Regions from separate parts of the Burkholderia sp. 22PA0099 genome, predicted to be linked through region 2. Evidence: predicted binding sites of a transcription regulator. Region 2 holds the regulator's gene; the other holds the start of a gene.
What was found. The regulator LexA, encoded in region 2, represses DNA repair genes until DNA is damaged. The targets are predictions, from matches to a motif close to ACTGTATNNNNATACAGT.

Region 1: AB4851_RS22845 (putative DNA modification/repair radical SAM protein) is a predicted target of LexA. The motif match lies at 2,271-2,288, and genes of this name have one in related genera.

The regions. Positions count from the first base shown of each region.
Region 1 is NZ_CP163165.1:1,623,746-1,634,234, forward strand. It holds gene AB4851_RS22840 (UdgX family uracil-DNA binding protein) at 1-1,037, opposite strand, end outside; gene AB4851_RS22845 (putative DNA modification/repair radical SAM protein) at 1,047-2,258, opposite strand; partial or broken gene AB4851_RS22850 (helix-turn-helix domain-containing protein) at 2,388-2,522, opposite strand; gene AB4851_RS22855 (phytanoyl-CoA dioxygenase family protein) at 2,517-2,852, shown strand; gene AB4851_RS22860 (LysR family transcriptional regulator) at 2,889-3,833, opposite strand; gene AB4851_RS22865 (DMT family transporter) at 3,888-4,757, shown strand; gene AB4851_RS22870 (alpha/beta fold hydrolase) at 4,770-5,552, shown strand; gene AB4851_RS22875 (LysR family transcriptional regulator) at 5,899-6,798, opposite strand; gene AB4851_RS22880 (MFS transporter) at 6,980-8,167, shown strand; gene AB4851_RS22885 (Gfo/Idh/MocA family protein) at 8,187-9,305, shown strand; gene AB4851_RS22890 (SDR family NAD(P)-dependent oxidoreductase) at 9,391-10,185, shown strand; gene AB4851_RS22895 (RidA family protein) at 10,243-10,489, opposite strand, start outside.
Region 2 is NZ_CP163165.1:2,579,045-2,589,533, forward strand. It holds gene AB4851_RS26840 (CysB family HTH-type transcriptional regulator) at 1-655, opposite strand, end outside; gene AB4851_RS26845 (sulfate/molybdate ABC transporter ATP-binding protein) at 746-1,807, opposite strand; gene cysW (sulfate ABC transporter permease subunit CysW) at 1,821-2,747, opposite strand; gene cysT (sulfate ABC transporter permease subunit CysT) at 2,744-3,643, opposite strand; gene AB4851_RS26860 (sulfate ABC transporter substrate-binding protein) at 3,828-4,862, opposite strand; gene lexA (transcriptional repressor LexA) at 5,134-5,781, shown strand; gene AB4851_RS26870 (hypothetical protein) at 5,824-6,147, shown strand; gene AB4851_RS26875 (DUF2939 domain-containing protein) at 6,187-6,831, shown strand; gene AB4851_RS26880 (universal stress protein) at 6,917-7,414, opposite strand; gene nodI (nodulation factor ABC transporter ATP-binding protein NodI) at 7,633-8,547, shown strand; gene AB4851_RS26890 (ABC transporter permease) at 8,554-9,393, shown strand; gene AB4851_RS26895 (hypothetical protein) at 9,516-9,938, opposite strand; gene AB4851_RS26900 (permease) at 10,018-10,489, opposite strand, start outside.

The DNA.
Region 1 (10,489 bases), 960 kb from region 2:
TGTCCCGCCGGCCCGACGAACGGTTGTCCGCTCAGGTCTTCCTGATCGCCCGGTTGCTCGCCGATCAACATGATTCGAGCGCTGCTCGGTCCCGCGCTGCCCACCGCCTGCGTAGCGTTCCGCCACAAGTCGCAACGTCGGCAAGCATCCAGCGAAGAGGCTTGCTCTCGAACCGGTTGCGCCGCGTCGGCTTCGACAGCAATCGCTTTGCCGGCCAGCGTGCCGACACCGCTGGCTTGAGCGAGCCGCCGCGCGCCGCTCCTGGCTTCGCTGATCATGCCGGGAATCAAACGCGCCTCGGGCAAGCCCTTCCAGAAACGCACCGGCATATGCTGCTCCAGCGCGTTTTCGTTCAATCGTGCCGGGTTGAACGTGCTCCGGTAATACGCGAGCCACAATGCCTCGGCCTCATCCTCGGTGTCGTGACGATGACCACCCGGCAACGCGCAATGCGTGTCCAGATGCAACTGGCCGCCGTCCCAGAAGGCGGCGCCGCGAGGGGTGGTGATGAGCCATGAGGATCGGCCCATGCGCTGCGCAAAATGTTCCGCGGCCCACTCGAGCACGTCGTGGTCGGGCTCGTACCAGGCAAGGTATTCGGGAGCGGCCTGGCCGTTCGGCTGCTTGCGAAATCGCACATAGGCAATCATGTCGTGCTGGGCGCGGCGCACGCTCTTGGCCATGCGGTAAAGGCGTGAGCCGTCGGAATCGGCGGGCGATGCCGCCGAGCGGTCGCCGTGATGCCAGCGCCACAGCACCTTGTATAAAAACGCCCAGCGCTGAGGATCGCGAAACGATGCGGCGTCTTTCAGCAGCGCCGCGAACGCCTTCGACACCTGAACTTCGGCACGGCGGGGTGAAGCCGCGGGCGTGCCTGGCGATTCCGGCGCGTAGTCGATCAAGGCTTGCTGCTGCGGCATCTCGATCGCCTCCGCGAGATGCCAGTGGATCGACGCCGGCGGAAGGTCTTCGGCGAGGGCCGCAAGCGAGGCCGCGCGCCACGCGGCAAAGCGATCTTCGATCACGATGGTACGCATCGGCCGTCCTTACAGCAGCGCGAGTTGCACCGGCGGTGGCACGAGTACGCGGCGCAGTGTCTCCGACGACGCATCATGCAGGGCGGCGCGATAATCCTGCGTCACCACGAACGGCCGGATTTTCTCCATCGGACAGCGCAGACGCACCAGATCCTCGTAACGGACGCGACGCGTGCACCGCAATTCGACGATGCGTTTTGCGTTGCGCATGCCGATGCCGGGCACGCGCGCGATCATGCGAAGCGGCGCGCGGTTGAGGTCGACAGGAAAATGCTCGCGATGAGCGAGCGCCCACGCGAGCTTCGGATCGATATCAAGCGTCAGATCTGCGCTTTGCTCGAACAGTTCGTCTGCACGGAAGCCGTATCCGCGCAGCAGAAAGTCGGCTTGATAAAGCCGATGTTCGCGCAGCAGAGGGGGCGCCTGCGCGGGCAAGGAGGACGGGCTGTCTGGGATCGGACTGAAGGCCGAGTAGTAAACGCGCTTGAGCTTGAACGAGCCGTAGAGCGATTCGGCCGTCTGCAGGATGGTGCGATCGTTTGTCTGGTCGGCCCCGACGATCATTTGCGTGCTTTGCCCCGCCGGTGTGAACGGTGGAGCCTTCGTCTCGGTCTGCGCCTCTTCCTGGGCAAGCCGGATCGATCCCATCGCCAGCTTGATGGTTCGCAGGTTCTTTTCCGGCGCGAGGCGCGCGAGGCTGCCGTCCGTCGGCAATTCGATGTTCACGCTCAGACGATCCGCATAGCGGCCGGCTTTCGCGATGAGTTCGGAGTCCGCGTCCGGAATGGTCTTGAGATGCAGATAACCGCGGAACTGGTGGTCCTCCCGCAGCGATTGCGCCACGCGCACCAATTGTTCCATCGTGTAGTTGGACGACCGGATGATGCCCGAACTGAGGAACAGGCCGTCGATATAGTTGCGCCGGTAAAAATCGAGCGTGAGATCGACGACTTCCTCGGGCGTGAATCGTGCGCGCGGCACATTGCTGGAGCGGCGGTTCACGCAGTACTGGCAGTCGTACAGGCAAAAGTTGGTGAGCAGGATCTTGAGGAGCGACACACAGCGCCCGTCCGGCGTAAAGCTGTGACAGATGCCTGCGCCGATGCTGGCACCGAGCCCGGCAACACCGCGCGAACCGCGCTTGGGTGCGCCGCTGCTGGCGCAGGAAGCGTCGTACTTTGCCGCATCGGCCAATACCTCGAGCTTCTTCTGCAGTTCCACATCATCACCAATACTGTATATACATACAGTATTTTACGTGGGCGGGCGGGGAGCGCAAGCGGAAAATGAAATCGCTTTTGGGGCGGAATCGAAGGGCAGGCCGGGCCGCAAATCGGGCGGGCTGCGATGCGGGACGCCGAAGTTTCGCCGGAACATCGCGGTAAACGCGCTGGGGCTGCTGTAGCCGCAATCCAGCGCGATATCGATGATCCTCCTGCCCTGAGCCAGTTGCCGGAGGGCAAACAGGAATCTGGCCTGGTGTCGGCGAGGCTGGCGCTCGGTTTCGAGCGTTCTTCAAACGGCGCGATCGAGTTCATACCGCGCTCGCATCGGAGGCTCCTCGAGCGGCGGCGTTTCGACGATGCGCTTTTTTTCCGGGAGACGCTGGCCGAGAATCGAGATGTCATCGACACGCGCGTGGAAGTCGAGATGAGGCCGGGCGATGTCGTGTTCTTTCATTGCAAGACATTGCATCGCGCCGGCCAAAACGGATCGGAGCAGGTGAAGCTTTCGCTCGATTTCGCGTACCACGGTACCGGTAACTTTCCGGTTCAGGGAACGCGATCGGCTGGCATGCCGTCCATCGCCATGTGAACACCATCGCGATGCCGGCTGGGCAGTCTCCACGACTCAGTCGATCTTCGCCGCTCTCCGAAGTGCGACGTCGTGCGCCACCGCCGCCAACGCCGCAGCCAGCTCTCCGTCGTCGTGCGCGACCCGGACGTGCGTCTCGGGCAATTCGGGCAATGCCGCAGCCAGCGGGGCCGGCAGCAGATCCTCGTCCGACATGGACGCGGGCAAGGCCGCAATGGCCAGATCGGCGCGCACCGCGGCCGCCTGGCCGGCGGGCGCGTCGCTGCTATAGGCGATGCGATAGGCCCGGCCATCCGCCTCCAGTGCGTTCAGGGCCACTTCGCGCCAGGCGCAGCCCGTCACGGCCACGGCCAGCGGCAAGGGGTCGACGGAAATCGCGCGCCCGCCGCGCGCCGTGAGCCATACCAACGGTTCGGACCAGACCTTCCGGGACGGTATGGTCGGCGGGCCGACGTCGCTGAACAGCACGACATTGCTGCGTCCTTTCGTGAAACCGTGCATCACGCTCGACGACGCGCCCAACTGCACATCGATGCGAATGCGCGGATGGCGCTCGGCCATCTGAAGCAGCAGTTCGGGCACGAACGTCTTGCCGAGATCGTGCGGCGCGGCGAGCACCACGCGTCCTTCGAGCGACGACCGGGAGAACAGCGCAAGGGTTTCGTCATTGAGCGCCAACAGGTTGCGCGCCTGCCGCAACAACAGCTCGCCGTGTTCGGTCAGCGACACCCGCCGCGCATCGCGTTCGAGCAGACGATGCCCGAGCAGCGCTTCGAGCCGGGCGATTTGCAAGCTGACGGCGGATGGCGAGAGGTTGACCCTGGCCGCGGCGCGCCGGAACGAGCCCGTTTCCTGGATCGCCACGAAGCTGCGCAGCGCTTCCAGACTCAGCGTGCGCATCGACGGCGGTATCGCCAGCGTTGAGTTTTCCTGTTTCATAGGAGAAGTAAATTTCGTTTTTGTAAACGTCGTTCGGACCATACCATGCCGTCAATCCAATGAAACCGGCAATGTCTCGTGTCCCCTTCCCGCAATTTGACGTTCGGCCTGATGTGGGCCGCCACGGCCATCCTGATCTGGTCGGGATCGTTGATCCTGCTGCGTCTCGGCGTCACCACCGGGTTGACCGCCTATGACCTGACCGCACTGCGTTTCGGCGTGGCGGCTACCTTGCTGCTGCCGGTGCTGGTCCGCGGTGGCATCGCGACCGACGGCCCGGGCCTGGTCGGCGTGCTGGCGATGGTTGCGCTGTTCGGCGCGCCCTATGTGCTGTTGCTGTCGCTGGCCGTGAAGACGGCGCCCGCCGCTGCGGCCGGCGCACTGAACCCCGGCGTCATGGCGATCGCCTCCGTGCTGCTGGGCCGGGTGCGCCATGCGCAGCGCATCAACCCGGCGCGCTGGCTGGGAATCGGCCTGACGCTGGCGGGCATCGCGGCGTTCGTTGGGACGGCGGGCGGCCTGGCGACGGGCCATTTCGTGCTGTTCGCCACGGGGCTGATGTGGGCGGCCTTTGCCGCCTTTGTCCGCGCCCGGCGCGTGCCGGCGCTTCGCGCCACCGCGCTCATCGCCGTGGGCTCGGCGGTGCTGTATCTGCCCGTCTACCTGCTGGCGCTGCCGGTCGGGATCCTCCACGCAAAGCCGGCCGACGTGCTGCTGCAAGCCGTGTTTCAAGGCGTACTGGTGACCACGGTCGCGGTGTATGCCTTCGGCAGGTCGGCGGAATTGCTGGGGGCGGAAGTCGGCACCAGCCTGCCGGCCTTGATTCCCGCCGTCACGCTGGCGCTGGACACGTTCGTCATGGGCGACACGCCACGGCCGTGGGACGTGGCGGCGGCGTGCCTGGTCACGGTGGGCATCGCGCTGATCCTGCTGCGCGCCCGCCGGAGGCCCGGATCGAAAAATTAAGTCGCGAGCCCGGTGCTCGCATTACATCGATCAACAAAGGAAAGGAAAAACACGATGGCAACATTCGTTCTGGTCCACGGCGCCTATCAGGGCGGCTGGGTGTATGCGCGTCTGGCGCGCAAGCTTCGAGCGGCGGGGCACGAGGTCCATACGCCCACGCTGACGGGGCTCGGCGAGCGCTCGCATCTGGCCGATCGCGCGATCAATCTCGACACGCACATTCAGGACATCGTCAACGTCTTCAAGTTCGAGAATATCGACGACGCCATTCTGTGCGGCCATTCCTATGGCGGCATGGTCGTGACGGGTGTCGCGAACGAGATCGGCGCACGGATCCGCTCGCTGTTCTACATCGACGCCTATGCGCCCACCGATGGGCAGTCGCTCGTCGACATCACCGGCCCGGAGATGGCACAGGCGTTTCTGGCGCAGGCCGGCGCGAATGGCGGCATGTTGCCGCCGATTCCGGCCCGTCTGTTCAACGTCAACGAGGCCGATGCCGCATGGGTCGACGCGACGAGCGTGCCGCAGCCGCTGGCGACGTTCGTGCAAGGCGTTCGGGCCGGCGTGGATGCGACGCGAGTGTCCCGGCGCACGTTCCTGTTTGCCACCCGGAACGGCGGCAACTGGTTTGCCTCCACCTACGAGAAGCTCAGGCACGAGGCGGGGTGGACCGTTCATACGCTGCCCTGCGGACACGCGGTGATGTTGGACCAACCGGACGAACTGGCTGCGCTGCTATTGCAGGAATGTGCCGCCGAGCCGGGCAGCGGCGACGAGCAGGCGCCACGCTAGGCGAGCGTATCGATCGCGCTACGGCGCCGGCCCCTGGAATTCGGCGTGCCGTCTCAGCCAACTGCCGCCCGCTTTCACCGGGCCGCGATTGGCATGGACGGCCAGTTGCGCGCGCGCATTCGGGTAGCGGGCGACCTGACGAATGACGGTTGGCAACCTGAACCGCGTGTTTCGGAGTTTGCCGAGATGGAGCGCAGCTCGCGGACCTGACCAGGGTGTCCCGCCGACTTGGCGCGGCTCACCCGAGCCTGCGCATGATGCTGCGGGCGTCGCATCGTCTGCGGCACGGCAGGACGAAGAAAGCGCGGGCGGCAGTGATCAGACAAATACCGAGTGCGTCGCAATGCTAGGGCCGTTCGGCGGCCATCTTCTCGACGAGAAAGTCGACCAGCGCCCGCACTTTCGGCGAAGGGTGGCGGGAGGATGGCCAGAACATGCGGAACGTGACTCGGTGCAACTCGGTGAAATCCTGAAGGACGACTTCGAGCCGTCCTGCCGCCAGCGCCTCGCGCACCGTGAACTCGGGCAGGCAGGCAATCCCCAGCCCGTTTTCCGCGAAACACAACCGCCCCTCCAGATGGTTCGCGACCATCGACACCGGCAGCGGGATCTCGCCCTCGTCGCCCCAGGCCAACGGCCAGCGTTCGAGCTTGCCGGTGCCGTCGAAGCAGTGGTGCAGACAATCGTGCCCGGCCAGATCCGCCGGCCGCTCGGGCCGGCCTCTGAGCGCCAGATAAGCCGGCGACGCGACCAGCAGCATGCGCCAGCTTCCAAGGGCACGAGCATTCAGCGCGGAGCTTTCAGGCTCTCCGGTGCGGATGACCGCGTCGAATCCTTCCTCGACGACGTTGACCATCCGGTTGCTGAGATCGAGATGAAGCGCTATGGCGGGATGCGCGCGCATGAACTCGGCCAGCAACGGCAGGAACAGCGTACCGACCATCGGCAGACTCACCTTGAGGCGGCCCTGCGGCGCCCCGGCGGCGCGTGACAGCTCGTGTTCGGCGCCCTGAACCTCGTCCAGGACGCGCCGGCAACGAGCGAGGAACATCGCGCCCTCGGCCGTCAGGGTGACGCTTCGCGTACTGCGGTGCAGGAGCCGTACCTTCAGGCGTTCCTCCAGGCGGGCCATCCGCTTGGCCACGGCCGAGGCCGAGACGCCGGTGGATCGGGCGGTCTCGGCGAAGCTGCGCGTCTCCGCGACCTGCACGAACACGGCGAAATCGTCGAGGCTGTCGAGCATCATGGGCTTCACTCCGGACATTCCAGTCATGAGAGATAGGAAGTGTACCCACCTTTATCCGGAATGATGTCTTCCCTATCGTGAAGGCCTTCTCTTCTCGAAGGCAATGCGATGCAAGCCACATCCTGCAAATTTCGGCACCGCGATCCCGTCGCCCGCCGGCGGCCCATCCAGGGGCGCGATCATGCGTGAGGCGAACCGCTTCCCCTGGGCCGGCCTGCTCGCCCTGGCCGCGGCAGGGTTCGTGGCCATCCTGAGCGAGGCGTTGCCGGCCGGCCTGTTGCCCGCCATCGCCACCGATCTCGGCATTTCCGTCGGTGCGGCCGGGCAGTTGGTGACGCTGTATGCCCTGGGCTCGGTGGTCGCCGTGATTCCGCTGGTCAAGGCCACGCAGGCCTGGCGTCGCCGGCCGCTGCTGCTGACGGCCATCGGCGGCTTCTGCCTGGTCAACGTGGTGACCGCCCTGTCGAGCTCATTCGCGCTGACGCTCGTCGCGCGGTTCGGCGCGGGCGTGTTCTCGGGGCTGCTTTGGGCGCTCCTGGCGGGACATGCGATGCGCATGGTGGCGCCTGCATGGCAGGGGCGGGCCATCGCGGTCGCGATGGTGGGGACGCCCTTGGCGCTGTCGATCGGCATTCCGGCAGGAACACTGCTCGGTGGCCTGGTCGGCTGGCGCTGGTCCTTCGGGGTGATGTCGCTGCTGGCTGTAGGCTTGTGGGCCTGGGTGAGGCTGGGTGTGCCGGACTTCCCGGGCAAGACGGGCGACGCGGCGCACCGCGTCGGCCGAGTGCTGGTTCTGCCGGGATTGCGCCCCGTGCTGGCGCTCACCGTGCTGTACGTGCTCGCGCACAACATGCTCTACACGTACATCGCGCCGTGGCTGACGTTCCTGCAATCGGGCGTTCGCGTCGACGTGGCGCTGCTCGTGTTCGGCCTGGCGGCGCTGGGCGGCATCTGGCTGACCGGGATGCGGGTCGACCGGTGGTTGGCACCGCTCATCCGCACGAGCATCGTCGCGTTCGCCGCTTCGGCCCTGGTGGCCAGCCAATTCGGGCATTCGGCGATCGTGCTCCTGGCGTGCATCGCGCTCTGGGGCCTTGCCTTCGGCGGAACGGCGACGCTGTTCCAGACCGCCTCGTCGCGGGCCGCCGGCGACGCGGCCGACCTGGCGCAGTCGATGCTCGTCACGGTCTGGAACGCGGGCATGGCGGGCGGCGGACTGCTTGGCGCCGCGCTCCTTCCGTCGTTCGGCGCCGCTGCACTGCCGTGGGCCGTGCTGGGTTTGCTGGCGGCCGCCTGGCTCGCGTCGATGGGCTTGGGACGGTCAGAAACGCCCGTGGCCGGCCAGGGCGCGCCATCGAGGGAGTTCTGACATGCCCCGAGACGTTTCAATGATCCGGCCGCATCCCATCGCCAACATCCGCATCGGCATCGTCGGCGCCTCGCCGGAACGCGGCTGGGCTGCCATGGCGCACGTTCCGGCGCTTCGCACGGTGCCCTCGATGACGCTTCAGGCCGTGGCCACCCGGCACGAACGATCGGCCCGTCTTGCCGCCGCCGCTTTCGGCGCGCCGCTCTGGTTCGACGATGCCCACGAGATGATCGCGCACGCGCAGGTCGATGCGGTCGTGGTCGCGGTGAAGGCGCCGGACCACGCCCTGCTGGTTCGGCAGGCGTTGCTTGCAGGCAAGCCCGTCTTTTGCGAGTGGCCGTTCGGGCGCACGCTCGAGGAGGCGCGAGAACTGGCGCAACTGGCCTGCGACCGTGGCATTCCGACTGCGGTGGGGCTGCAGGGCCGCTTCTCGCCGTGGCTGCGACAGGTGCGCGAGATCGTCGCGACCGGCCGGCTCGGTCGAATCCTTTCCACGTCGCTCCTTGCCTGGGACGAACTGTCGACGGGTTCGATCGACCAAGGCAACGCGTACCTGCTCGACGCCGCGAACGGAGCGAATCCGCTGACCATCCACTGCGGCCACTACATCGATTCGCTGTGTTTCGTGCTCGGCGAGTTGGACAGCGTCTCGGTCACGACCGCGATCAGTCGGCCTCGGGTCGTGGTCCGGCAGACGGGCGAGGCCCTCGCGTCGTCGTCGCCCGACCAGATCGCGATGTGCGGACAACTGAACGGCGCCGCGTTCAGCTTCCACATGCGTGCCGGCAGCGGCGACCCGTCGTTTACCTGGGAGATCCAGGGCGAGGATGCCGTGCTGCGCGTGACGTCGAAGGGACAACTGATGTGGCGGCCGCTGAGGCTGGAACGCCGGGACACCCGCGAAAAGCGATGGGAAACGATCGCACCGCCCGATGCTTTCGAAGCCGGCGGCGGCCTGCTCGCATCGGACAGCCCGGCACGCTTCGTCGCCGCGGCCTACGAGGCCTTCGCCAGCGATATCCGGACGGGATCGCGGCTATCCGCATCCTTCACCGAGGCACTCGCGCGCCGCGAGACGATGGAGGCCATCCGCACGGCCGCCGTCACCGGCACCCGCTGGCAGCCATCAGGCGCCTGACTCTCACCGCATTGCACGTATGCGCCATGGCCGGACAGCGCTTTTCGGCCAAACACCCTCTCATCTTTCAACGAAGGAAAACGCCATGAAAATCGACCTCGGCGGCAAACGCGCCATCGTGAGCGGATCGACGGCCGGCATCGGCCTCGCGATCGCTCGCGGCCTCGCGGCCGTCGGTGCGCGTGTCATTGTCACCGGGCGGACCGACGCGCGCGTCCAACACGCCATCGACGACATTCGTTCGACCGTGCCCGGGGCAGCGCTCGATGGCGTGGCCGCGGATCTCGCCACCGCAGCGGGCGCCGGGGCGCTCGCCGAACGCGTGGCGGACGCCGACATCCTCGTCAACAACCTCGGCACCGCTGTCCCCAAGCCGTTCGGCGAACTCACCGACGACGACTGGCTGAGTCTCTTCAATTTCAACGTCATGAGCGGCGTGCGCCTGACGCGCCGATACCTGCCAGGCATGGTGGATCGGGGCTGGGGCCGGGTGGTGTTCATCAGCAGCGAGTCCGGCCTGCATATCCCGAAGGACATGATCGACTACGGCATGACGAAGACGGCACAGCTTGCGATTGCGCGCGGCCTGGCCGAATCGGTCGCCGGCTCCGGCGTGACGGTCAATTCGGTGCTGCCTGGGCCCACCCGCTCCGAGATTTTCGCGAACTGGCTGGAGCCGGTGGCCCGCGAGCAAGGCAAGACGCTGGAGCAGGTGCAGAAGGACTTCATCGACACCATGCGCCCCAGCTCGCTGATCGGCCGCTTCGCGACCACGGAGGAAGTGGCGAACATGGTGGTGTATGTCTGTTCGGTGCAGGCCTCGGCGACGACTGGCGCGGCGCTGCGCGTCGATGGCGGCATCGTGCGCTCGCTCGGATGATCGCTGCGGGGCCACGTTCGCCTTGAACACGACCGAGTGCGTTTGCCGGGGGCGGATTCAGCAATGATCCGGTTTCAACCGGAACAGGAAGTCGATTTCGACCGACGCGCCTTTGGGCAATTGCGCCACGCCGACCGAGGTTCGCGTATGCACGCCGACGTCGCCCAGCACGGCGTAAAGCACGTCGGACGCGCCGTCGGCGACTTCACTTTGCTTCGAAAAATCGGGCGCGCTGCGCACGAAAACCGTGATGCGCGGCACCGCCGCGATTCTGTCGAGCGATCCGCAATGATTCCGTATCAGC
Region 2 (10,489 bases):
CGGGCACCGCACCGACCTTCGTGAACGCCTGGTCGATATGCGAGCGGCCCGTGAAATCCTGGTCGTAGGTGATGATCGGATATTCGGCGATCTCCTCGAGCGTGAGGTTCTCGCGGCCCACCAGCGGGTGATCCTTCGGCACCACCACGATGTGGTGCCACGAATAGCACGGGAACGTCACGATGTCCGGATAGCGGTCGAGCGCCTCGGTCGAGATGCCGATGTCGGCCTCGCCGCTCAGGATCATCTGCGCGATCTGCTGCGGGCTGCCCTGGCGCAGCGCCAGATGCACCTTCGGGAACACGTCGGTGAACTGGCGGATCACCTTCGGCAGCGCGTAGCGCGCCTGCGTGTGGGTGGTCGCCACCACCAGGTGGCCGCTGTCCTGGTCGGCGTACTGGCGCGCCACGCGGCGCAGGTTCTCGGCGTCGAGCAGCATGCGCTCGATCAGCTGATGCACGGCCTTGCCCGGCTCGGTGAGGCCGGTCAGGCGCTTGCCGCGGCGGATGAAGATATCCACGCCGAGTTCGTCCTCGAGATCCTTGATCTGCTTGGAGACGCCCGATTGCGACGTGTACAGCACGTTCGCCACCTCGGTCAGGTTCATGTTCTGGCGTACCGCTTCCCGAACGAAGCGCAATTGCTGGAAATTCATGGGTCAGCCTCTCATGGGCGTTGTCGTTATCGATGAAAAACCAAACGGCGGCCCGAGCGCGGCCGCCTTGCCGCTATGGTTGCTGTCGGCTCAACGAGCCGGGAACACACGTGCGTGGCGCGGCACCGCCAGCGCACCGTCGCCGACGCCGAGCGCCAGCGCGCGCCAGGTGTCGCGATCGAGTTCGGCTTCGAGCACCGAGCCGCCCGAGCGCGGTTCGAGCTCGATGCGCACCGCGCCGCCGAGCGGCACGACGCGCCGCACGTCCACGGCGATGCCGTCCGAGCGCGCATCGGCGCCGCCGACGATCTGCAGGTCGTGCGGACGCACGTAGGCGTGCGCGCGGCCCGCGAAATCGGCATCCACCGAGATCGGGCCGGCCGCGCCGTCGGCCACGAAGCCGTCGCCGTGCACCGTGCCGTCGAGCTTGTTGGCCGCGCCGAGGAATTCGTACACGAACGCGCTTTGCGGATGATCGTAGACATCCTGCGGGCTGCCGACCTGTTCGACGTGGCCGCGATTCAGCACCACGATCCGGTCGGCCACTTCGAGCGCCTCTTCCTGATCGTGCGTGACGAAGATGGTCGAGATGTGCAGATCGTCGTGCAGGCGGCGCAGCCAGCTGCGCAGCTCCTTGCGGACCTTCGCGTCGAGCGCGCCGAACGGCTCGTCGAGCAGCAGCACCTTCGGCTCCACGGCCAGCGCGCGGGCCAGCGCGATGCGCTGGCGCTGGCCGCCCGACAGCTCGGACGGGTAGCGCGGCGCGAGCCAGTCGAGCTGCACGAGCTTGAGCAGTTCATGCACCTTCTCGCGGATCACGGCCTCCGACGGGCGCTCGTTGCGCGGCTTCACGCGCAGGCCGAACGCCACGTTCTCGAACACCGTCATGTGGCGGAACAGCGCGTAATGCTGGAACACGAAGCCGACCTGGCGCTCGCGCGCGCCGACATCGGCCACGTCCTGGCCTTGCAGCACGACCTGGCCGGCGTCCGCGTGCTCGAGGCCCGCGATCACGCGCAGCAGCGTGGTCTTGCCGCAGCCGGACGGCCCGAGCAGCGCCACCAGTTCGCCGGGCGGGAAATCGAGCGAGACGTCGTCGAGCGCCGTGAAGTCGCCGAATTGCTTGTGCAGATTGCGTACGGTGATACCCATTTCGTGTGCCTCTTCAGGAGTGCGATGCGGCGGCGGCGCGCGCGTTCGCGAGTTCGGCCGACATCCGGCGTTCGGCGAGCAGCTTGAGCGCCAGCGTCACGAGCGCGAGCAGCGCCAGCACCGATGCCACCGCGAACGCGGCCGAAAAGTTGTATTCGTTGTAGAGAATCTCGACGTGCAGCGGCATCGTGTCGGTCTGGCCGCGGATATGGCCCGACACCACCGACACCGCGCCGAATTCGCCCATCGCCCGCGCGTTGCACAGGATCACGCCGTACAGCAGGCCCCAGCGCACGTTCGGCAGCGTCACGCGGCGGAAGATCTGCCATCCCGACGCGCCCAGCACGCGCGCGGCCTCTTCCTCGTCGTTGCCCTGCGCCTGCATCAGCGGGATCAGCTCGCGCGCGACGAACGGGAACGTCACGAAGATGGTCGCCATCACGATGCCCGGCACCGCGAAGATGATCTGGATGTCGTGCGCTTCCAGCCACGGCCCGAGCCAGCCCTGCGCGCCGAACATCAGCACGTATACGAGGCCCGAGATCACCGGCGACACCGAGAACGGCAAGTCGATCAGCGTGGTCAGGAACGCCTTGCCGCGAAACTCGAACTTGGCGATCGCCCATGACGCGCACACCCCGAACACGAGGTTCAGCGGCACCGCGATCGCGGCCACCGTGACCGTCAGCACGATCGCCGACCAGGCGTCCGGATCGGCCAGCGATTCGAAGTAGAAGCCGATGCCCTTGGCCAGCGCCTGCGCGAACACCGCGGCGAGCGGCACCACCAGGAAGCCGGCCAGGAACAGCAGCGCGACGCCGGTCAGCACCCAGCGCGTGACGCGCGACTCGCTGACCGGATTGTGACGGCGCGCCGCCGTGGCGCGCGGCGCGACGTTGCCTGCGGCCAGCGCGGAACCCGGATTGGTCTGGCGGCTCATTGCGCACCTCCCGCCGTGACGGCCGTGGCCGTGGTCGCGGCCGGCGCCGGGCCGCTTGCGCCGCGGCTGGTGCGGCGTTGCAGGACCCATTGCAGCGTGTTGATCAGGAACAGCATCGCGAACGACACCACCAGCATCACCACGGCCAGCGCGGTCGCGCCGGCGTAGTCGTACTGTTCGAGCTTGGTGATGATCAGCAACGAGGTGATTTCGGATTTCATCGGCACGTTGCCGGCGATGAAGATCACCGAGCCGTATTCGCCGAGCGCACGCGCGAACGCGAGCGCGAAACCGGTCAGCAGCGCCGGCAGCACGGCCGGCAGCACCACGCGGCGGAACGTCAGCCAACGCGTCGCGCCGAGGCAGGCCGCGGCTTCTTCCTGCTCGCGCTCGAAATCCTCCAGCACCGGCTGCACCGTGCGCACCACGAACGGCAGGCCGATGAAGGTCAGCGCCACCAGCACGCCGAGCGGCGTAAACGCCACCTTGATGCCGAGCGGCACCAGGTATTGCCCGAGCCAGCCGTTCTGCGCGTAGACGGCGGCCAGCGAAATGCCGGCCACCGAGGTGGGCAACGCGAACGGCAGGTCGACGATCGCGTCCACCAGCCGCTTAAACGGGAACGTGTAGCGCACCAGCACCCAGGCCACCAGGAAACCGAACACGGCATTGATGAGCGCGCCACCGAGCGCCGCGAGGAACGTGAGCCGGTAGGACGCCACCACGCGCGCGGAGGTGGTCGCCGCGACGAACTGGTCCCAGGTCAGCGTGGCCGTTTTGAGGAAGGTGGAGGCAAGCGGTATCAGCACCACGAGGCTCAAATAGGCCACCGTGATCCCGAGCGTCAAGCCGAAGCCGGGCAATGCGCTCGGCTTGCGGAAGGTGTACGTCGTCATGCGAAAGCGCTTCCTAGGTTGACTTGGGAGACGCGGCCGCCGGGAGATTTCCGGGCGGCCGCGCTGGGTGCTGCGTTATATCGGGCCACGCGTGCCGTGTATTGCCGCGCCGCCTCGGGTTCTGCTGCGTGGCGGCGCGCCCCTCGGGAGCGCGCCGCCGGCTTCCGGCTGCGCGCCGGAAGCGTTACTGCGGTTTGTAGATCGAGTCGAACACGCCGCCGTCGGCGAAGTGCGTCTTCTGCGCGTTGGTCCAGCCGCCGAAGGTGTCGTCGACCGTGTACAGCTTCAGCTTCGGAAACTGCTTGGTCAGCTCGGCCGGCACGTCCTTCGAACGCGGGCGATAGAAGTTGCGCGCCGCGATTTCCTGGCCTTCCTTGCTGTACAGGAAGTTCAGGTAGGCCTCGGCCAGCTTGCGGTCGCCCTTCTTGTCGACCACCTTGTCCACCACCGCCACCGGCGGCTCGGCCAGGATGCTGACCGACGGCACCACGATCTGGAACTTGTCCGGACCGAATTCCTTCAGCGACAGGAACGCCTCGTTTTCCCAGGCGATCAGCACGTCGCCGATATCACGTTGCACGAAGCTGGTGGTGGCGCCACGCGCGCCCGAATCGAGCACGCCGGCATTCTTGTAGAGCTTCGAGACGAAATCCTTGGCCGTCTGCTCGTTGCCGCCCGGCTTGTGCAGGGCGTAGGCCCAGGCCGCCAGGTAGTTCCAGCGCGCGCCGCCCGAGGTCTTCGGGTTCGGCGTGATGATCGACACGCCCGGCTTCACCAGATCGTCCCAATCCTTGATGCCCTTCGGGTTGCCCTTGCGAACCAGGAACACGATGGTCGAGGTGTACGGCGAGGCGTTGTCGGGCAAGCGCTTCTGCCAATCCTTGGCGACGATCCCCTTGTTGGCCAGCGCGTCGATGTCCCAGGCCAGCGCCAGCGTCACCACGTCGGCCTGCAGGCCGTCGAGCACCGAGCGCGCCTGCGCGCCCGAACCGCCGTGCGACTGCTTGAACGTGACGGTTTCGCCCGTCTTGGCCTTCCATTCCTTGCCGAAGGCCTGGTTGATGTCCTGATACAGTTCGCGGGTCGGATCGTAGGAGACGTTCAGCAACGTCGTGTCCGCCAGTGCATGCGTGGCCCCGCCCAGCGCCGCCGCGCCGACCGCCAGTGTTGCGATAAGACGGCGAACGCCGCCTGCCAGCCCCGTGTTGCGCTTGACCATCCCGGTGATCTCCAAAGGTTCGTGGATCGTTTTTTGCAATGTCGGGTCAGTCTAGCGAACAGCTTTCATCATTAAAAATAATCGTTATTCATTCTTTTAGAAGAAAAAGTGGTAAAGACCGCCCGACGGACGGTTGAGGCATGGAAACCGGCGCTGGAACGCCCTTTGATGGCGTCGGAACCGGCGTCATAGCGACGAACTTCAAGTAACGCTTGAAATTCCCGAACTACTGTATAAAAATACAGATCACTGTCTATCCATACAGTTGATCATGACCAAACTCACCGCACGTCAGCAGCAAGTATTCGATCTGGTCCGCCGCGCGATCGAGCGCACCGGCTTCCCGCCCACCCGGGCGGAAATCGCGGCCGAGCTGGGTTTCAGTTCGCCGAATGCGGCCGAGGAGCACCTTCGGGCGCTGGCCCGCAAGGGCGTGATCGAGCTGGCCGCCGGCGCGTCGCGCGGCATCCGCCTGCTCGGCCTCGAGGATTCCCCCTATCAGTTCACGCTGCCCCACGCGGGGCTGATGCAGCTTTCGCTGCCGCTGGTCGGCCGGGTGGCGGCAGGCAGCCCGATCCTGGCGCAAGAACACATCTCGCAGCATTACGCCTGCGATCCGGCGCTGTTCACGAGCAAACCCGATTACCTGCTGAAGGTGCGCGGCCTGTCGATGCGCGACGCCGGCATCCTCGACGGCGACCTGCTCGCCGTGCAGAAGCGCACCGAGGCGAAGGACGGCCAGATCATCGTCGCGCGGCTCGGCGACGACGTCACGGTCAAGCGCCTGAAGCGCCATTCCACGGGCCTCGAACTGATTGCCGAGAACCCCGATTACGAAAACATCTTCGTGAAGGCCGGCAGCGCGGAGTTCGCGCTCGAAGGTATTGCCGTCGGTCTGATCCGGTCCGGCGAACTCTGATTCCCGCCGTCCCGCCACGCTGCCCCGATCTGGAGAAACGCCATGGAACGCCTCGCTCGTCTGCTGCCTTTCCGTCAATTCGGTCGTCTGCGCCATCTGCGCGGTCGCACGCCCTGTGCACCGCTCGCGGCTGATGTCGGCGCACCGGCCTCCTCCGGGGCGGCCGAGCCGGCTTCCTTGCTGCCATCGGCGCTGCCGGCCTTTGCCCGCGTTTCGCTGAATGCCGGGCTCCATCACGCCGAGCCGGCTCGGCGCGCGCCGGTACGCGTCTATCACGGGTCGTCGCGGCTCATCATGGTCGGCTCGATCGATGCGGTGTGCCGCATGATCGACGATTGCATCGCCCAGGAACGTTCGGCCGTCTGAGCCGTCTCTGGATACTGACCGTATCCACGCGGAGGCCCCGTGCCCGTTTCCTTATCCCCCGGTTCTTCGCCTCGCCGCGGCTGGCTCAAGCCGCTGGCATGGGTCGTCGTCGCCCTGCTCGTCTTGGCCACGGTGATTTATGCGTTCGCCTCGCCGTATCTCGCCCTGCGCGATCTCAAGCAGGCTGTCGATGCGCGCGATGCGCAGGCGATCAGCCGCTTCGTCGATTACCCGGCGTTGCGCATCAGCCTCAAGCAGCAACTGGCCGATGAGTTGATGCGTCGCATCGATCTCCAACGCCATAACAATCCGCTCGCCATGCTCGGCGCGATGATCGGCTCCGCGCTGATCGGGCCGCTCGTCGATGCGTATGCCACGCCGGAAGGCGTCGCCGCGCTGTTGAGCGGGCTGCCGCCGCGTGGCGATCCGGGCGAACACCCGCCTACGCTCGATCAGCCTGCTCCTGCCCCTGCACCCACGCCTGCACCGCCCGCCTCCGCTGCACCACCGGCCAGCGGCGTGCCAGGCCCGAGCACAGCGCCGCAGGCGAACGCCGCTTATCAGAGCGTTAATGAATTCGTGGTGGTGTATCAGCGTAATGCCGGCGACGCTCGCTACGCGGCGATCTTCCGTCGCAGCGGCCTGTTCGGATGGAAACTGAGTGCGATCGATCTGCATCGCTGATGGTTGACTGCCGCGGCCCGCGCGGCAGAGTCGAGGCGGCCAGCCGCGCCGCCTCAATCATGGCCTCGTCGGCCCCTTCAACGCCTCATGCCGCCGCGCTGGCCGCTGCCTCGCGTTCCTTTGCCCGCTCCTCGCGTTGCTCGTCGGCCGACGAGCAGGCCACGAGGATGCTGCACGACACGCGGTCGAGCAGTTGTGTATTGCCCGCGCCCATCCACCAGCGAGACAAACCGCTGCGGCAGCGATGGCCCACCACCACGAGATCGACGTTGAGCGACTTCGCCAGGTTGGCGATTTCGTCGATCGGATAACCGAACGCGAAATGGCCCTCGGCCTGCACGCCGCGCTCGGTCAGCCAGTCCACGCCTTCCTGAAGAATCTCGCGCGCGGTTTCCTCGAAGCGCCCGCAGGCCACGTCGGTCAGCAGGCCCGCGCTCTGGGCGATGCTCGAACGCATGTCGACGACCGACAGCAGATGCGTCTTCGCCTTCAATTGCAGCGCGAGATCCGCACCGCATCGCAAGGCCTTGCGGCCTTCCAGCGTACCGTCGTAACACAGCAGGATGGTCTGGTAGCTCGACATGATCGCCTCCATGCAGAATCGGTCGACGATTTGATCATGGTGCGCCGCAATTCAGGATGCAAGGGATGGAAAACGCGGACACGCAAATAGTTCGCCGATGCCGGATTGCGGTGCAGGCTTGCACGATCCGGTCGCGCACGGCGAGCCGAAAGCGGGACGCGATGCACTAGAATGGCCGCTTCGTGCCGTCCCTTCGTCGACCTCCCGCCTCCGCGCCCATGTCCGCTGCTCCGATCGAATTTCACGATGTCAAAAAAAGCTTCGGCGACAAACGCGTCGTCGACGGCCTGTCGTTTCACGTGCGGCGCGGCGAATGCTTCGGCCTGCTCGGGCCGAACGGCGCGGGCAAGACCACCACGCTGAGGATGCTGCTCGGCATGACCTACCCCGATTCCGGCACGATCCGGCTGTGCGACGAGCCGGTGCCGGCCCGTGCACGGCAGGCGCGGCTGCGCGTCGGCGTCGTGCCGCAATTCGACAACCTCGATCCCGATTTCAGCGTGCGCGAGAACCTGCTCGTGTTCAGCCGCTACTTCGGGCTGTCGGCGCGCGCGGCGCGCGAACTGGTGCCGTCGCTGCTCGAATTCGCCAAGCTCGAAAGCAAGGCCGACGCGAAGGTCGGCGAGTTGTCGGGCGGCATGAAGCGGCGGCTCACGCTGGCGCGCGCGCTCGTCAACGATCCCGACGTGCTGGTGCTCGACGAGCCGACCACCGGGCTCGACCCGCAGGCACGCCATCTGATGTGGGAGCGGCTGCGCTCGCTGCTCGCGCGCGGCAAGACGATCCTGCTGACGACGCATTTCATGGAAGAGGCCGAACGGCTGTGTCACCGGCTCTGCGTGGTCGAATCGGGCCGCAAGATTGCCGAGGGCGCGCCGCAGGCGCTGATCGAAAGCGAGATCGGCTGCGACGTGGTGGAGATCTACGGCCCCGATCCGGCTGCGCTGCGCGACGAACTCGCGCCGTATGCGACGCGCGCCGAAATCAGCGGCGAGACCGTGTTCTGCTACGTCGACGACCCCGCGCCACTGACGCGCAAACTGAAGGGCCGCACCGAACTGCGCTATCTGCACCGGCCCGCGAATCTCGAAGATGTGTTCCTGCGGCTGACCGGCCGCGACATGCAGGATTGACCACCGATGGATACCGGCCACTCGACACCCGCCCGCGACGCGCACGCCGCCCCCTCGGCCTCGGCTCGTTTCGCGATCGCCCTGCCTGCCAACGGGCGCAACTGGATCGCCGTCTGGCGCCGCAACTATCTCGTCTGGAAAAAGCTCGCGCTCGCCTCGATGATCGGCAACCTGGCCGATCCGATGATCTACCTGTTCGGGCTCGGCATGGGCCTCGGCGTGATGCTCGGCCACGTCGACGGGGTGTCGTATATCGCGTTTCTGGCAGCCGGCACGGTGGGCTCGAGCGTGATGATGTCGGCCAGCTTCGAGGCCATGTATTCGGGTTTCTCGCGCATGCAGGTGCAGCGCACCTGGGAAGCGATCATGCACACGCCGCTCTCGCTCGGCGACATCGTGCTCGGGGAAATCATCTGGGCCGCCAGCAAGGCGATGCTGTCGGGCACGGCGATCATGGTGGTGGCGAGCGGGCTCGGCTACGCGTCGTTTCCGTCGCTGCTGGCGGCGCTGCCCGTAATCGCGCTGGCCGGCCTGGCGTTCGCGAGCCTGGCGATGGTGGTCACGGCGATCGCGCCGTCCTACGACTTCTTCATGTTCTATCAGACGCTGGCGCTCACGCCGATGCTGCTGCTGTCGGGCGTGTTCTTCCCGATCACTCAGTTGCCGGGCATCGCGCAGCACGCGGCCTATGCGCTGCCGCTGGCCAACGCCGTCGATCTGATCCGGCCGGCGATGCTCGGCCGGCCCGCCACCGACGTCGCGATGCATGTCGGCGTGCTGGTGGCGTATGTACTGGGCGGGTTTGTGGTGTCGGCCTGGTTGTTCCGTCGGCGCATGATGCGCTGAACGCAACACGGCGCATGCCGGGACTCAAGCATGCGCCGATGCGCCGCACCGGGGCCGGTACGGCGTGAAACCGGCAAGACGCCGGTTCGGTTACACCCTGTCGCGCGAGGCGCCGACGCCCATCAGGCGTCGTCGTCGCCCCAGGGCATTTCCACGTCGGTCAGGAACGCCACCGTCGCGATCGGGCCGCCTTCCTGGCGCCCCTGCTTGCCGTCGGCGCGATGCCATTCCACGCGAAACACCGTACCGGGATCGTCGGCCAGCAGATAGACCGAGCGCAGTTCTTCCTCGTCGGCATCCTCGACCGGGCCGTCGAACGACACGCGCATGCGCTGCGGCCACAGGCCGTTGGCCGGATCGTAAATGCGATCGCCTTGCGGGATGTCGATGCTGGCCTCGACGCCGATCGTCGACGAGGCCTCGATGATCATTTTGCCGAGCGCATTGAGCACCGCCGTGGCACGCGCGGAATTGGCCTGACGGATTGCGAGATCGCCGCGCGTCAGCGCCTGTTCGAGTTTCGGATGAATCTTCGGTTGCTTCATGCGTAATCCTGATTGCTTCTGGGAATGCCGCCGCGAGGTCGCGGCGACGGTCGAATCTTCGGGTGAATCCTGGGGCGGCTCAGAAACCGAACACCACCGCCGCGATGCCGGCCACGATGCCGAAACCCACCACCAACGCGGCGATCAGCGCCAGCATGCGGGCCGGGAACGAGCGCCACAGCATCGCCAACGACGGCACGCTGACGGGCGGCAGTGTCAGCAGCAGCGCCGCCGCCGGGCCGACGCCCACGCCGAGCGCCAGCATCGCCTGCACGATCGGCACCTCGCCCGCGGTCGGGATCACGAACAGCATCCCGGCGATGGCGAAAGCGACGATCCACAGCGCGGCGTTGCCGACATCGGGACCGACATGCGGAAACAGCCACGCGCGCGCCGCACCGAGCAGCAGCACGAGCACGATGTATTCGGGAATCAGCCGCAGCGTCATGCGCGCCAGCAGCTTCATCCAGCGCACGAACGGATTGCCTTCGGCCGTCTGACCGGCGGCGATCCGCGCCAGCGCGGCTTCGTCCACGGGCTTGGCGTCGACC